One region of the Holdemania sp. 1001095H_141210_F2 genome, then DNA from elsewhere that is predicted to be linked to it. Evidence: a T-box and tRNA genes for the amino acid it is inferred to sense, from the RefSeq annotation. Region 1 holds a T-box; the other holds one or more tRNA genes.
The links. The T-box of region 1 lies ahead of trpS (tryptophan--tRNA ligase). A T-box ahead of a tRNA ligase gene usually reads a tRNA of that ligase, here a tRNA-Trp.
Positions count from the first base shown of each region.

Region 2: it has a tRNA-Trp gene. The T-box ahead of trpS (tryptophan--tRNA ligase) is inferred to sense a tRNA for this amino acid. The anticodon was not compared.

Region 1 covers NZ_JADNPO010000004.1:51,047-59,261, reverse strand. Annotated here, with positions in the region: gene I2G61_RS03870 (ATP-dependent RecD-like DNA helicase) at 1-963, opposite strand, end outside; gene I2G61_RS03865 (CPBP family intramembrane glutamic endopeptidase) at 980-1,678, opposite strand; gene mnmA (tRNA 2-thiouridine(34) synthase MnmA) at 1,675-2,820, opposite strand; gene I2G61_RS03855 (Spx/MgsR family RNA polymerase-binding regulatory protein) at 2,880-3,311, opposite strand; T-box leader at 3,546-3,759, shown strand; gene trpS (tryptophan--tRNA ligase) at 3,792-4,802, shown strand; gene I2G61_RS03845 (hypothetical protein) at 4,813-4,989, opposite strand; gene I2G61_RS03840 (YitT family protein) at 5,104-5,964, opposite strand; gene I2G61_RS03835 (asparagine synthetase B) at 6,045-7,814, opposite strand; gene I2G61_RS03830 (competence protein ComK) at 7,862-8,215, opposite strand, start outside.
Region 2 covers NZ_JADNPO010000002.1:215,572-223,786, forward strand. Annotated here, with positions in the region: gene thrC (threonine synthase) at 1-1,173, shown strand, start outside; gene thrB (homoserine kinase) at 1,166-2,059, shown strand; gene I2G61_RS02390 (ACT domain-containing protein) at 2,052-2,489, shown strand; gene I2G61_RS02395 (shikimate kinase) at 2,614-3,201, shown strand; gene I2G61_RS02400 (diphosphate--fructose-6-phosphate 1-phosphotransferase) at 3,303-4,964, opposite strand; tRNA gene I2G61_RS02405 (tRNA-Trp) at 5,201-5,274, opposite strand; tRNA gene I2G61_RS02410 (tRNA-Glu) at 5,282-5,358, opposite strand; gene I2G61_RS02415 (YesL family protein) at 5,457-6,104, opposite strand; gene I2G61_RS02420 (ABC transporter ATP-binding protein) at 6,139-7,257, opposite strand; gene I2G61_RS02425 (iron ABC transporter permease) at 7,259-8,215, opposite strand, start outside.

The DNA.
Region 1 (8,215 bases):
CAGCTTTTCCTGCAGCGCATCCAGCTCAAACTGCAGCGTTTCGGGATCGACCGGTTCCAGTTCTTCAAACGGAAACAGCGTCAGAAACTGCGCGATCTGGACCTCCGCGTCATATTGATCGACATGATAGATCCGCCCTTCTTCTTCCACTAACCGTCTTTGTAAAAGCAGCGATTCCAGCAGTTCGTCAAAATCATAGGTCAGACCGGCGCACTGACGTTTCATCTGATGCGCCAGTCCTTCGCGGCTGACAAACGTATCGCCGCTCTGCATGTTCATCTGATCGACCAGCGCCACCATCGCCGCTTCCAGCCGGCGCGGATCCTCCAGCTCAAAGCCCAGCGACATCGCGACCTTGTCCGCCGTCGCAAACCCGATGCCGTCGACCTCATCGACCATCCGATACGGATTTTCCTGGATTTTCTCAACCGCTTCCTTACCGTAGATCCGCTCCAGCTTCATGACGTTGCGCATCCCCAGACCATGAGCGACAAAGAACTGGATCAGATTTTCCAGATCGTCGTCGCTTTCTTTTAACCCTTCCAGAATCGCTGTCCGGCGCTTGCTCGTCATTTTCGGCACGCTGTCCAGCACAGTTGGGTCGTTTTTAATCCGATGAATCGCGTCTTTACCAAGGGCCGCCACAATCGTTTCGGCATATTTTTTGCCGATGCCCTCAAATAACGGACCGGACAGAAAACGAATCAGGGAATCCTCGTCGTCCGGCATGACGCGATGGAAGGTCTCAACCTGAAACTGCATTCCATAGCGGGGATGATCGACATAGCTGCCGCTTAACTCCATCAGCGCATCCTCGCTGAACACCGGCAGATACCCGGTGATCGTCACCTGCCGCTGCTGCAGATCATCAACGATAAAACGAGCGACAGTGTAGCCGTTGTCGTCGTTGCGGAAGACGATCTGCTTCAGTTTGCCGCGGATGACGTCGCGTTCCTCACTCATTTCCCTCATTCCTTTCTCACAGCAGGATCAGCATCACGCTGATCAGATTGTTCAGCCCGTGCATCAGCAGCGGACTGACGATCGTCTGATTTTCTTCCTCGGCTGCGCACAACAGATAGCCCATCGTGCCGTAAACGAGGATAAAGATCCCGTCGCTGAAATTGCCGCTCAGCAACGACGTGAACACATGCAGAAGACCGAACAGAAACCCGCTGACCAGCGCGGCGGTGCGAAAGCTGCCCCGCTGGCGCAGCGGCGTAAAGACGGCCCCGCGGAAGACGGTTTCCTCGACGACCGGCGCAAACAGACAGGTGACCAGAATGATCTGCAGCGGCGACTGGGTCAGCTGCTGGACGACGGTATCCTGATTCTGGCTGCTTGACAGCCCGGTGATCAGAATGATCGCCAGATTCATCCCATACATCACCAGCCACATCTGAACATAGCGCGTCAGCGTCGATTTGACAATCGCCCGCCGGTTTTGCCGAAAGCGCTCAAGGTGTTCCTTCAACAGCGGCCAGGCTGCGCCGACCGTCACCGCGAAAACCAGGATATAGACCAGATTTTCCAGCATCCGGTCAAGATTGGGGATCTCTAAGGGTGCAAACAGCCGGAAAAGCACCCCGATCAACAGGGGATAAAGAAACAGGTAGCCCGCGAAATAATTGAACAGGATGACCTGCACCCGGCGCTTTGACAGCATGACTCGGTTCATGGTTCAAAGCTGCGGATCCGGTCCGTCAGCGATTGTCCGCGATGCCAGACTTCCTCGATCACGCCCCCGCCCAGGCACTGCTCGCCCAGATAGAAGACCGCCTGCTGCCCCGGGGTCACCGAAGCGACCTGTTGGGGATAGGTCAGTCTGACAGTCGTTTCATCGAGAAATTCCAACGTCACCGGATTATCCTTCTGACGATAGCGGAACTTCGCGCAGCAGGACAGCGCGCCCTGCGGTTTTGTCCTGGCCAGCCAGTTGACGCCGCTGACCAGACAGGTATCGCTTAAGAGCCAGTCGTTGCTTTCGCCGCTGGCCACCAGCAGCTCGTTATGGACGACGTCCTTGCCGACGACAAACCACGGTCCGCCCTCACCGCCGATCCCCAAGCCTTTGCGCTGACCGATAGTGTAATACAGCACGCCCTCATGGTCGCCTAAGACGCGGCGGCTGATCACGTCGACGATCTTGCCGGATTTGGCCGGCAGGTAGTTCTTCAGAAATTCCCGAAAGTTGCGCTCGCCGATAAAACAGATTCCGGTCGAATCCTTTTTCTCCGCGATCGACAGCCGCAGTTCCTTCGCGATCCGCCGCACTTCCGGCTTTTCAATTTCGCCTAACGGAAACAACGTATGCCGCAGCGCATCGGACGCAACCTGGCAAAGGAAATAGCTCTGATCCTTATTCAGGTCGTGCGCCTTGTATAAACCGCTGAAGTCTGCTTCGTGCCGCACACGCGCATAATGGCCGGTCGCCAGCGTATCGAAGCCGCGGCTGCGGGCGAAATCGAGAAAGCTGGAAAACTTGATGTATTTGTTGCACAAAATATCGGGATTCGGCGTCCGCCCCTTCTTGTATTCCTGCAGGAAGTTAGAGAAAACGTTATCCCAATATTCCTTGACAAAATCCACGCGCAGCAGTTCTAATCCCAGACTGTCGGCGACGCTTTTAGCGTCCATCCAGTCCTTTTCCTGCGGGCATACGTCGTCGTCCGCATTCGGATTGCCTAAGAAATCATTGTTGGCCATTGAATCCCAGTTGCGCATGAACGCGCAGGTCACGTCCAGCCCCTGTTGTTTTAAAAGATACGCCGCGACGGCGGAATCAACGCCGCCGGACAAACCGACTAAGATTTTCATCATTCATCCTCCCTTTGTTTCTTTTGGATTTGAGGAAAAAAACAAGCATCCGCAGATGCTTGTCAGGCTTCTTCCCGGATCTTGCCGCAGCCGGCGTAATTCGGACAGCTGGCGTTGCAGGACAGCCGGGCCAGAGAGCGCAGCTGCTGCGGGACGAACGCGTCGATCTCCTCCTCGTCGTAGCCGACCTGGAAGTTCCGTTCATTCAGGATGATCGGCCGTTTCAGCACGGATGGATTTTCCTGGATGAAATGCACCAGCTCGCTGATCGTCATGTCGTCCAGGTCGATCGCGTTCTGCTGGATGATTTTTGAGCGCTTGGAGATGATATCCTCCGAGCCGTTTTCACTGCGCATCAACAAATGCCGGATCTCCGTTTCGTTGAGCAGCGTCGTAAAAATGTTCTTTTCTATATACGGCAGATTCCGCTCTTTCAGCCATTGTTTGACCTTTCGGCAGGAAGCACAGCCGGGTGAAGTATACACTACGATCATAAATTGCACCGCCATTTCTATTGCGCACAGCCGGGCTGAAATCAAGCTCAACGCCGTTGTGAGTTCTTTTGAGCTTTTATCATACAATGAAACAGCCGGAAATTCAATCCGGCCCTGCCGATTCTCGGATGAATTTCATGATTTTTTATGACCGTGCAGTTCGCTGCTGCGTCTCGGATTGACAAGATCCAGTCCGATCCGGCTTGCATGTTCGATCGGTTTGTGCTTAAATTAAGAAAAGCAACGAAGAAAAAGCAGTAGCGGGATTTTGTGACATCCAGAGAGATGAGGAACGGTGCGACTCATCCGCAGAAATCTTTCGTGAATTGGGTTTTTGGAGCCTTGGAAAGCGTCAGTTTTCCAACGGAACAGGCCGTTATCCTGCATGAGCGGTTTTTCAGGCGTCTGGAAAACAAGCTGGGTGGTACCACGCGGAAGCGTCCCGGTGATCGGGACGTTTTTATTTTAGGAGGAGAAATGATGGAAAACACTGAAAAAAGAAAAGTCATGCTCAGCGGAATCAAGCCGAGCGGACAGTTGACGCTGGGCAACTATATCGGCGCCCTGCGCAATTTCGTCAAGTATCAGGATGAATACGAAATGCTTGTGTTCATCGCCAACCTGCACTGCATCACGGTTTATCAGGATCCCAAAGAACTGAAAAAGAATCTGAAGGACGCGGTGGCGCTGTATCTGGCGTGCGGTCTGGATCCGCAGCGGGCGACGATTTTCTTACAGTCCGACGTCAAGGAGCATGCGCAGCTGGGCTTTATTATGAACTGCAACAGCTATCAGGGCGAGCTGAACCGGATGACGCAGTATAAGGATAAGGTCGCAAAAGGCGAAACAAACCTGACGGTCGGCCTGTACACTTATCCGTGCTTAATGGCGGCCGATATTCTGATCTATGACGCGGATTACGTTCCCGTCGGCGAGGATCAGAAGCAGCATGTCGAGCTGACCCGCGATATTGCCAACCGCTTCAACAACCGCTATGGCGAAACGTTCCGGATTCCGGAGCCGGTTGTTCCAAAGGTGGGCGCGCGGATCATGTCGCTCAGCGATCCGTCAAAGAAAATGTCCAAATCCGACAAAGGCGACAAGGGCTGCATCTATCTGCTGGAAGATCTCAAATCGGCCCGCAAGAAAATCATGTCGGCCGTGACAGACAACGAAGCGTGTGTGCGCTTTGATCCTGAAAATCAGCCGGGCATCGCCAACCTGCTGACGATTATGTCTTCGCTCTCAGGTGAAGCGATCGAAACGATCGTCGAGCGTTTCGCGGGCAAAGGCTATGGGGAATTCAAAAGCGCCGTGGCGGACGTCGTCTGCGCCGAGCTGGAAAGAATTCAGGCCCGCTACAACGAGATCATCAATTCGACCTTGATCGAGGAAACGCTGGCCGAGGGCGCCGTCAAGGCGCAGCGGCTGGCCAGCCGCAAGCTGGAAAAGGTCCAGCGCAAAATCGGTCTTGAGTTCCGCAAACGATAAACGGACAGCCTCAGCTGTCCGCAGCCTGGGATGATGGTAGTCCCAGGTTTTTTTTATCCGCGTGCTTCCACCCCACGCTTTGCCAGTAGCGCTGCAGCCGGCTTTCCTGGCGGGTTTTCGGCTGGATGACATTGTCCGCCAGATCCAGCTTTCGCTGCAGTTCAGGATCGTTAACCTGATAGTCCATGTGCTTCGCCCCTTCCGTTAAGCTCAGCATACCCGCTTAAAAGCGCAAAGCTTGTTTAACTTCGTCGAAAAGCGGAAAAAAAGACGTTCTGATGAAAGAACGTCTCAGGCTGGGTTAGTCCAGCGGTTTCTGATAATAGTTGCCGATGATTTTATCGGTTTTGGACACGTTGATGAACACCTTCGGATCGACCAGGCGGATTGCTTCGATCAAGCCGTGAACCTGATAGGCGTTGACCGTCATGAACAACAGACACCGCGGCGTATGCGAGAAGCCCCCTTCGCCCCACAGCTTGGTGATGCCGTGACGGCAGTAATGAAACACCGCGTCGCAGACTTCTTCTGGCTTCTCCGTGATGATAAACAAGGAATTCAGCTTGTAGCGCAGATGCATCGTCTGCACGACCTGGGTGCTGCAGAACTGATAAATAATTGAATACAGCGCCTGTTCCCAACCGAACAGAATGCCTGCCAGCACTAACATCGCGGCGTTGAAATACATGACGTAGGACCAGGTCGGCGCGTTGTATTTCGTCGAGGCGTAAATCGCGATGAAATCGGTGCCGCCGCTGCTGGCATCCGCACGCAGCGCGATTGAGATTGCCAGACCGCCCAAGATACCGCCGAACACGGCGATCAAAAGCATGTCGCTGGTGATCGGAAAGGTCGGAAGCAACTCTGTAAACAAGCTGGTTAACGAGTATTGCAGCACGGAAAAGATCGTGAAACGGTGGCCGACATATTTGTAAACTAACAACGTCGGCGGAATGTTCAGCAGGAAGTAGAAGACGCTGAACGGAATCGTAATCCCGCCGAATTTCGACAGCGACATGCTGAACATGCGGGACAGGCCGGCGAAGCCGCCCGGGAACAGATTGCCGGTCTCGACAAAAGCTTTCATCGCCAGCGCGTAGACAAAGGCGGAAATAATGACTGCAATCAGTGTTTTACAGTCTTTTTTGGCTTGGTTTGACATAAAATCTCCTCTTTTTTTCCATTCCTCATTTTATCATCTTTATTTTGTCTTTCAAGCCAAAAAGACAGGAATCTGAAATCTTAGAATTCGATGCGGATCTGGTAGCGGCGCAGCCACAGTTCCAGCTGGATAAAATACGCCAGCAGCTGCGGTCCCATCATCAGCTGACCGAACCACGGTTTGGCAAAACTGCCGCCGTCGGTGTCGATTAATTCCTGCAATCCCGCCGGCTCCAGCAGCTCGCACAAACGACACTCAGGATCGTTGATCAGTGCCTGCAGACGGTCCTTGACACGCTGGGTATATTCCGGATGATAGGTCTTCGGATACGGGTTTTTCTTGCGGTGCGCGACCTTGGCCGGCAGGACGTCTTCAAACGCCAGCCGCAAAAGTCCCTTCTCCTCGCCTTTATAAAATTTCATCGACCACGGCACGTTATACAGATATTGGTAGAGCTTCGCGTCGCAGAACGGCGCCCGCACGGTCAAGCCCGTCAGCGCGGCCATCGCTTCCTGACGCTGCACCAGCGTCTGCATAAACCAATGCACGGTCAGATATGTCATGAGCTTGGCCCGCTGATCCTGTTCGCTGTCAAACGGATCCTTCGGAGCCCGCTGAACGGTCGCCCAGTAAGCGGAACGCATCGCGCCCTCATAGTCCAGTTCGTTCATCGGCGCGCGCAGCAGCTTCACGCGCTGCGGCAGCGACTGCAGCCATGGAAAAGACTTCAGACTGACCAGATCGCTGCGGTAAAACCACGGATACCCGCCGAACAGCTCGTCCGAGCATTCGCCCGTCAGCACCGAACCGTTCTGTTCCCTGACCTTGCCATACATCCATAACAGGCTGGAATCGACATCCGCCATGCCGGGACCATCACGGCCGATCATCGCCGGTTCCAGCAAGTCCGCGCATTTGCGCTGGGCGATGACTAGCGGATGGTGGTCGAACGCATACCGTTCGATCATCGCGTCGATATACTCGTTGTCGCGCGTCGTCTGATACGCGTAGCCCTTGAAATACTGCGCGTTGCCCTCATAATCCAGCGAATACGTCGTTAATGGTCCGCGCTTTGACGCCAGCGCGCACAGAATGCTGCTGTCTAAACCACCGGAAAGAAACGCCGCGTGCACGTCCGAGGCTGCGCACTGGCGGTTCAGCGAATCGCTGACCATCTGCCGGACATGCGCCGCCGTCGCGGCCAGATCCTCGTTGTGCCGGTGCACGTTCAGCTCAAAGTATTCGTGCAGGCTTTCCTTGCGGTCGCGGATCAGCAGCGCATACCCCATCGGCAGCTCCGCGATGTTCTTATAAAACGTCTGCCCTTCGGTATGCGACGGCCCTAACGCAAACAGCTCCAGAAGCGCGGTCCGGTTGACGACCGGCATGCGGCTGCCCTCGGCAAACAACCCTTTGATCTGATCGGAGAACAGCCATTCCCCATCCGGCTTGCGCGTATAATACAACGTTTTCACGCCCATCGGATCGCGCACGATATGCAGCTGATGCCCCTGGACAAACACGATCACGAAACAGCCGTCGAGCTTTTCAAACAGCTTCTCACTTAAAATTTCATACAGCTGCGCCAACATTTTCGCACTGTTGCCTGTGCTTTGCGGCCGGTACTGAGCCCATAACGACCGCAGCTCGTCCTCGTTATCAAGGACGCCCGACCAGAAGCAGCCGCACTTGCGCTGGCTGTCGTAGTAAATTTGATCTGGTTGTGCCGAAGCGAGAAGATGCTCGTCGCTGACGATCGCCAGTTCGTCTTTCAGCCCCATTCGTTCAAGCCGGGACTGTTCTTTTTGAATATTCCGATTTTCGTTGAATATCAGATTGATCTTCGTCATAATTTCCTCCTCATCGTTTCATTCTATGACAAACATCATCGTCTGATTCATCGCAGGCCGTTCAACATTTCCAAATATTGCAGGCTGCGGTTGCGCTGCTGACGCAGACTGCGGGCGCAGACCGGTATCCGGTAAACAACGCCGGTATCAAAACAAACCACGGCGATCCCGTCATCGCTCATAATCTTGCGAATGCGGTCAGCCCGCAGGTAAAGACAGTCATCGCGCTCCATGGACACGGTCGGAATAAAGATCTGGGGCGGATAGCCGCCGATATAAAGCGCCGGTTTCTGGATGATTCCCATTTTCTTACGGTAACCATCCAGCCGCCCTTCCAGGCTGCTTCCCGCCTCGACGCACCAGCGGCGCAGCCATTTTACCGGTTTGTCCGGCAGTGCGCT
Region 2 (8,215 bases), on a different contig from region 1:
GCGTTTAAGGATATCGCGCTGTCGCTGCTGCCGTTATTTCTGGCGGAAGCTTCCCGGCGGCAGAGTCAGCCGCAGAAAACGCTGATCCTGACGGCAACCTCCGGCGATACCGGCAAAGCGACGCTGGAAGGTTTCAAAAATCGGCCGAATTGCGAGCTGCTTGTCTTTTATCCTGATCATCTTGTCAGCGAAATCCAGCAGCGTCAGATGGTCAGCAGCGAAGGTCGCAACGTCGGCGTGTGCGCGATCCGCGGCAATTTTGACGACGCCCAGAGCGCAGTCAAGCGCTGCTTCGCCGATCCGCAGCTGCGCACCGCGCTCAACGCTTGCCAGCTTGAGCTTTCCAGCGCCAATTCGATCAATATCGGCCGGCTGGTTCCACAGATCGTCTATTATTTCTGGGCCTACCGCCAGCTGCGTCAGCAAGGCGTGCTCACGGCTGGGCAGACGTTGGATTTCAGTGTGCCGACCGGAAATTTCGGCGATATTCTGGCTGGCTATTACGCCAGGCAGATGGGTTTGCCCGTGGGCAAGCTGATCGTTGCAAGCAACGCCAACAACGTCCTGACCGAATTTTTCACTACCGGCCGCTACAACCGCCGGCGGACATTAAAGAAAACGACGTCGCCGTCGATGGATATCCTGATTTCCAGCAATCTGGAACGCCTGTTGGCGCATGAAACAGGACTGGATGGCCAACAGGTCGCGGCCTATATGGAGCAGCTGCAGAAACAGGGAGTATATCAGATTGACTCCGCGTTACTCCGCCGCCTGCAGAAACAATTTGCCTGCGGCGACTGTACCGACGAGCAGGCTGCCGCAACCATCCGGCAGGTCTATGCCCAAAGCGGTCAGGTCCTCGATCCGCACACCGCAGTCGGCGTGCACGTCCTGCGCCGGCTGCGAAGTGAAGGATTTGAAAAAAATCCATGCGTTGTCCTGGCGACCGCTTCGTGCTTCAAGTTCAGCAAGGACGTCTATGAAGCCTTGTTCGGTGCGGCTGAAATGGACGAGTGGATGGCGATGGAACAGTTGAGCAAACGCACCGGAATTCCAATTCCCGCTCCGTTGCAAGGCTTGCGGGACAAACCAGTTCGGCATACCGATCAGATCGAAAAGGATGCGATTCTCGATTACGTCCGGCAGAAAGTGCAGGCGATGAATCATGATTAAAGTGACCGTACCGGCGACGACCGCCAATTTAGGCCCCGGCTTTGATACGCTGGGACTGGCGCTGGACTTACAAGCCAGCTTCACTTTCACCCCCGCCGCGCAGTTTGCGATTACCGGTTGTCCCCGGCGTTATTGCAACGAGAATAATTTAGTCTGGAAAGCCTACTGCCGTTTGTTTCAAAAGCTGAACGAGAAACCAATCCCCGTCCGGATCACGATTGATTCGCCGATCCCGGTCAGCCGCGGTCTGGGATCGTCTTCCGCCTGCATCCTCGCGGGCCTGTGCGGGGCGAACGCGCTGTTGAACGAGCCGGTCTCCACGCTGGATCTTCTGCGGCTGGCCTGTGAACTGGAAGGTCATCCGGATAATGTCACCCCGGCGTTGTTAGGCGGATTGAAGGCCGCGCTGATCGATCAGGACTGTCTGTTGACCGCCGACTTCAGCGTCAGCGAACGTCTGCGGTTGGCCGCGCTGGTCCCGGACTTCGAACTGGAAACCCGCCGTGCCCGCCAGGCTCTGCCTCAGAGGATTCCTCATGCCCAGGCCGCGGGCGCTCTGGGCAAGCTGGCTTTTCTATTAAAAGGATTGGAAACGGCGGACAGCGCGTTGCTGGAAGCGGCGATGAACGAACCATTGCACGAGCCTTACCGCATCCCGCTGATTCCGGAATATGCGGCTGTAAAACAGTTATGCGTCGATCAGGGAGCCGCCGCGGTAATGATCAGCGGTTCCGGGCCGACGCTGCTGGCCTTATTTCTCGATGATCTTCCGGAAGCTGCCCTTTCGTTAAAGCTCAAAACACTGGATCATCATTGGCAGCTGCTGCCCTGCCGCGTCCAACAGGAAGGCGTCCGTATTGAATGCAAGGAGGAACCCTATGAGTGAACAATATCTGATCGTCAACACGAAAATCCTGCCGGATTTTTACGCGAAAGTTGTGGAAGCCCGCGATCTTGTCGAACAGCACAAAGTAAAAGGGGTCAGCGAAGCTGTTCAGCGCGTCGGCATCAGCCGCAGCACCTATTATAAATATAAAGATTCGATCTTTTCTTTCTCGGAAAACGCGCGCGGCCGCAAAGCTGTGTTAAGCATGATCCTGACACATCAGCAGGGCGTGTTAAGCGAGGTGCTCAACGAACTGGCGGCCCAGCACACCAGCGTGCTGACGATCAACCAGTCAATTCCGATTCATGATCACGCCTCGGTCAGCCTCTCGCTGGATATCTCAGATCTGGATTGTTCCATCGACGAAGTGCTGCGCAGCCTGAAAGAGAAAAAGGGCGTGACCAACGTCCGCCTGATCGACCTGGAATAAAAAAACTTCCTTCCGCCAGAGCGAAACATGTTGATTATCCTTGATTCTGGAAGCTTCCGATTGCGGAACCTGCATTTCCGGGATAGAATAAAAGTCCGGACAGTATATCAGGGGAGGGTAAGCGATGACGCGAGGTATTCTTTTATTTGGTTCTTCCGGTTCAGGAAAAACCACGCTGGGCAGGATGACGGCCAGTGAACTGGGTTATCCCTATTTTGACATCGACGATTATCTATGGCGCAAAGACACGCCAGTTCCGTTCACGCTCATGTTTTCGCGAACAGAAAAAGCCGAACGGCTGATGCATGACATTACTCCATTCGATCATTTCGTCATGGCTGGATCAATGGACAGCTTCAATGCGCCGTTTGTACCGTTGTTTGATCTGGCCGTGCATGTCGACGCTCCGGCCGAGCTTCGCCGGCAGCGTCTGCACCAGAGGGAACTGGAAGCCTTCGGCGCGCGGATTCTGCCGGGCGGGGATATGTTTGAAGCGCACCAGCGTTTCCTGGCGGATTCTGACCGCTACGAAACCGACGGTTCTCCCTGCCGCAAACGGCATCTGGAATGGGCGGCCAGTCTGCCCTGCCGCGTGCTTTATTTAAACGGCGCCAATCCTTTGTCAGAAAATCTGAAGCTGGTCCTGAGCACGTACAACGAGCTGATTCACGCTTCTGATATCGCAGAGATTCCAGTTGAACACATTCGATAAAATGAAAAAAAGAAATTGCCCCTTGGAAAATTCAATCCATTCGGCAATTTCTTTTTTTGTTACTTTAAAACAGATTCGGAAGGAAACAGAATGTTTTTGTTTTACTCAGCGTGTTCCAGCGCCAGCGTCTTCGTCGTGATATCGCAGACTTCAGCTGGTCCGTAATACTGGATCGCGCCCGGATAAACGAAGCTGGTTTCCACAGCCCATTCCTCACGATGAGCCTCAAAGAATTTAAACGGCTTGCCATCCAGCTCGACAAGTGCTTTCTTGATGACCGGCTTGTCTTCGCCATGTCTTCTTTCGATGTTCATCATCTTCGTGATCGGCATACCGCCCGCTGTCCATTCGCTGGCCGGCTTGGACAGGTTGGAGATCTTTGACAGATACCCGTTATAGCCATACTGGATCAGCATGAACGCATTATATCCCAGCGAGTAGCAGTAGTCGGAATCAAAGTTAGACGGGAACGCGCATCGTCCTTCATAGCCTAAGAAATGATGCAGCGGGCTGAATTTTCCCTTATACGTTCCGGCTTTCTTTCTTTCATCCAGTTTATCCTTGACTAACGCCGAGAATAATTTTTCCGATTCGATCAGAGAAACCTGGACGTTGCCGTGCGGATCGCGTTCCAGGAACAGCTGCTGCTGGATGTTTTCCGGCAGGATCGCAAAGACGCCCATGGATTCTTTCGTCAGTCCTTGTTCAATGAACGCATACTTTTCGCTCCACGTCGCCAGCGCGTTGAACGCGTCAGCCTTGCTTCCGGCGAGAAGTTCGTTGATTTCCTGAATTAACGCAGAGAATTCCGGTACGAATTCAACGACGCCTTCCGGAATGATCGCAACGCCGAAGTTCATGCCCTTTGCCGCACGCTTTTCAACGGAATCCGCAATGTAATCCGCAATCTGCGACAGCGACATTTTCTTTTCCGATACTTCTTCGGAGATCAGACAGATATTCGGCTGCGTTTCCAGCGCGCATTCCAGAGCGACATGGGAAGCGGAACGGCCCATGACTTTGATGAAATGCCAGTATTTCTTCGCGGAATTCGCGTCTCTTTCGATGTTGCCAATGATTTCGCTGTAAGTCTTGGTCGCCGTATCAAACCCGAACGAGCATTCGATGTCTTCGTTCTTCAGGTCGCCGTCGATCGTCTTCGGGCAGCCGATGACCTGAACGCCGGTGTCATGCGCCGCAAAGTATTCAGCCAAAACCGCCGCATTGGTATTGGAGTCATCGCCGCCGATGATGACAATCGCCGTAATTCCATGCTTCTTGCAGACATCCGCAACGATCGCGAATTGTTCGCTAGTTTCCAGCTTCGTTCTGCCGGAACCGATGATATCGAATCCGCCCGTGTTGCGGTACTGGTTGATGTAGGCATCGTCAAAAATCAAATAATCGTCTTCAATCAAACCGATCGGACCATTCTTGAAACCATAGAGAACATTTTCTTTATTCGCAGCTTTTAAAGCATCATATAAGCCGCAGATGACATTGTGTCCGCCCGGAGCCTGACCGCCGGAAAGAATCACGCCGACGACCTGTTTCTTCGTTTCCGCCGTGTTCTCACCCTGAACAAATGTAATTTCTTTTTTGCCGTATGTGTTTGGAAATAAGCGTTTGATTACTTCCTGATCGGCTGCGCTTTGAGTTTCTTCGCCTTCCTGAACCCCGATATTGGCAATGCCATGTCTCAGCATACCTGGAAGTTTCGGTGAATACTCATATCTAGCAGATTGTAGTGATGAAATTTTCATAGTTAATCTCCTTCTCATCTTAGATACATCGTAATTTTAAGATATTTAACCTGAAAAGTAAACCGGTATTCGCGTGTTCAGCGTGACAAAAGACACAAAAAAGGAACATCCGGAAGATTTGATCGCCGGGGTCCAATTTCCCGGCGATATTTCTCAATCTGGTACTTTTATTTTTAGACTAAACTGGGGATTATTATGCAATAAAAAAAGCCTTTCAGAAAGGCTTTGCGAATAAGTGGCAGGGGTGGAGAGAATCGAACTCCCATCAAAGGTTTTGGAGACCTCTGTTCTACCATTGAACCACACCCCTAAAAAAATGGTGACTCGTACGAGATTCGAACTCGTGAATGACGCCGTGAAAGGGCGCTGTGTTAAGCCACTTCACCAACGAGCCATTTTTTCCGATTGCTTTGTAATAATAGCATAAACTTTTTATGATTTCAACAAAAAAATAAAAAAACGAAGGCAGAAACTTCGCTCCGCCTTCCGCCTTCAGTGATTTTGTTTCCGTAACATCCGATTCTGTTCCCGGCTGCCCTTTTTAAACTTGGCTTTCTGGAACATCTTCGGCAGGATCTGCCAGTCCAGATACACAATCAAGCCCGGCAATGCCGGCAGGAATCCCGGCAGCAGAAAGAAGACTGCCACCGGCACCGCCAGCGTCAGCACCGCGATAGACAACGACTCCAAGAAACAAGTAAACGCCAGGTCCAGCGCCTTCGCCAGCGCTGTTTTTACTGTCAGCCCGGGAACTTCCGCCAGCAGTGCAAAGACCATCAACAATTCAAAAAAGACAAGCCCAAGCCCAACCGCAGCCACCGTGGCCCCCAGCACATCCTGCGACGATTCGCCGATCCGATAATAAATCAAATCCCACAGCAGCACCGCGATGACAACCAGATGGATCAGCCAGATCTTCGTGGCTAGCGGCCAATGCTGACGAAACGCGGCGAAAAAGGATTTTATCACCGAGCGGCGATCTCCCCGCACATAACCGCTCATCGAGGCGTTGAGCGCCGTACTGGAGGCGCCGATCGTGACGACAGGCAGACTGCAGATCAGCCACAGAAAGCCCAGCAGCACGATGTTCATTACCCGGTCGACGCCGGTCCAAAATAATTTTTCTCCTTTTTCGCCCATGTTCCACTCCTCTTTCAGGATTACCCTATTTAAATCAGTTTAAAATCTGTAAGGAACCCAGTCCCAGATTTTCTGTCGACTGCGCGTCAAACAGGATATACCGATCCCCTTCAAAACCGAAGTGAATGACGGAATCCATCGCGAAGTCGATGCTGCCGAAGGCCACCGCCGACAACGTGATGTCCTTGACCGCCAGCGACAACGTTGTTTCCATCCCGCTTGGCAATGAGGAAACAACCGTGCCTTCGATGCCCTCGTCCGCGCTGACTTTAACAAATTCCGGTCTTACGCCTAAAACATAATCCCCTTCCGCCGGCAGCGCCAGCGGTTGGTTCGGCGTGAAACGAACCGAGAAATGCCGGCAGGTCAATTCGACTGCCTGATCCTTTTTGATCCCGTGGCAGGAAATGAAATTCATCGCCGGATTGCCCATGAAATCAGCGCAGAATAAATTCGCCGGTTCACCATACAACGTCAATGGCGGACAATACTGCTGCAAGACGCCTTCCTTGATCAGACATACCTTCGAGCTCAGCGTCATCGCCTCCGACTGATCGTGGGTTACATAGACAAACGTCGCTCCGGTCGCCATGTGCAGCCGCTTCAGTTCAGCGCGCATGTCGTTGCGCAGCTTGGCGTCCAGGTTGGACAGCGGTTCGTCCATCAACAACACCCGCGGGTTCGGGGCTAAGGTCCGGGCGATCGCAACGCGCTGCTGCTGACCACCCGACAATTCAGACGGATAGCGCTGAATGTATTCTTCAATCCGCATCGTCTGGCAGATTTCCTTCACCCGGGAGTCGATCTTTTCCTTCGGCCATTTCATGTTTTCCAAACCAAATGAAATATTTTTATACACCGTCATGTGCGGCCACAGGGCATAGTTCTGAAACAGGAAACCGACGTTGCGCTTATCCGGTGAAACATTGACGCCCCTGGCATCGGAGAACACCAGCTGATCGTCGATGTAGATCTCGCCTTCGCTCGGCGTTTCCAGCCCGGCGATCATCCGCAGCGTCGTCGTTTTGCCGCAGCCGGAAGGTCCTAAAAGGGAAACGAAATCCCCGTCCTTAATTTCCAGATTCAAATGATTTACGGCAACAGAATCCTTGCCAAACCGCTTTGTAATATCGACTAACCGTATCGTCGGCATGTTAATTTCCTCCTCCTACACCCTTTTCAATCGAAGCTCCGGTCAGCTTTTCCACAGCGAAGTTGACGACGAGTACGACGAAGATGATCAACAGGTTGATCGCGTTGGAATACTGCTCCCAGCCCTTTTCATCATACATGAATAACAACGTTGTCAGCACGCGGTTATTTGCGGTGACCAGAATCACGTATAAGCTCAGCTCACGCATGCTGGAAACAAACGGCAGCAGATAGCCGGAGACGATCGTCGACTTCTCGATCGGCACGATGATCTTCGCCATCCGTTTGACCCAGGGAATGCCCTGAATGATGCCGGCCTCCTCAATTTCCGGCGACAGCTGCAGCATCGAATTCACACCGGAACGAGAGGCCATCGGCAAATATTTGACCGTCCCGATCAGCGCCAGAATCGCAAAGGTGCCGTAGAGCGACGGAATGATCCCGTGCGGCCGTGAGAACATCGACAGATAAATCGCCGCGAAAGCCATTGACGGAATCAGATATGGGATAAACGTCAGGTTTTCTACGATCTGACTCAGCTTGCTTCCCCGCCGGCGCACGATCGCATAGCCGGCCAGAAAGCCCAGCGTACCCGCGCCCACCGCGACGATCGCCGAAAGCTTCAGACTGTTGAACAACGTCTTCCAGACATCCGCGTTGATCAGGATTCCGGCCTTGTCCATGACATCGTTGCCGCCCTTGGAGCTGCCGATCCAGAAATCCAGCGTCATGTTGGACAGACTGTAATTGCCTTTAATAATGATCAGCGACTGCAGTAAGAACGAGATCAGCGGGACGACCGACATGCACAGCACCAGACACAGCACCAGCACTGACAATAGACTGCGGGCTTTCTTTAAATGGAACAGCGACACGTTGGCGCTTTTGCCCGTCACCGTCGCATAGGATTTGCGCTTGCCGATCAGCTTCTGGTTTGCCAGCATGATCAGCACGCTGAT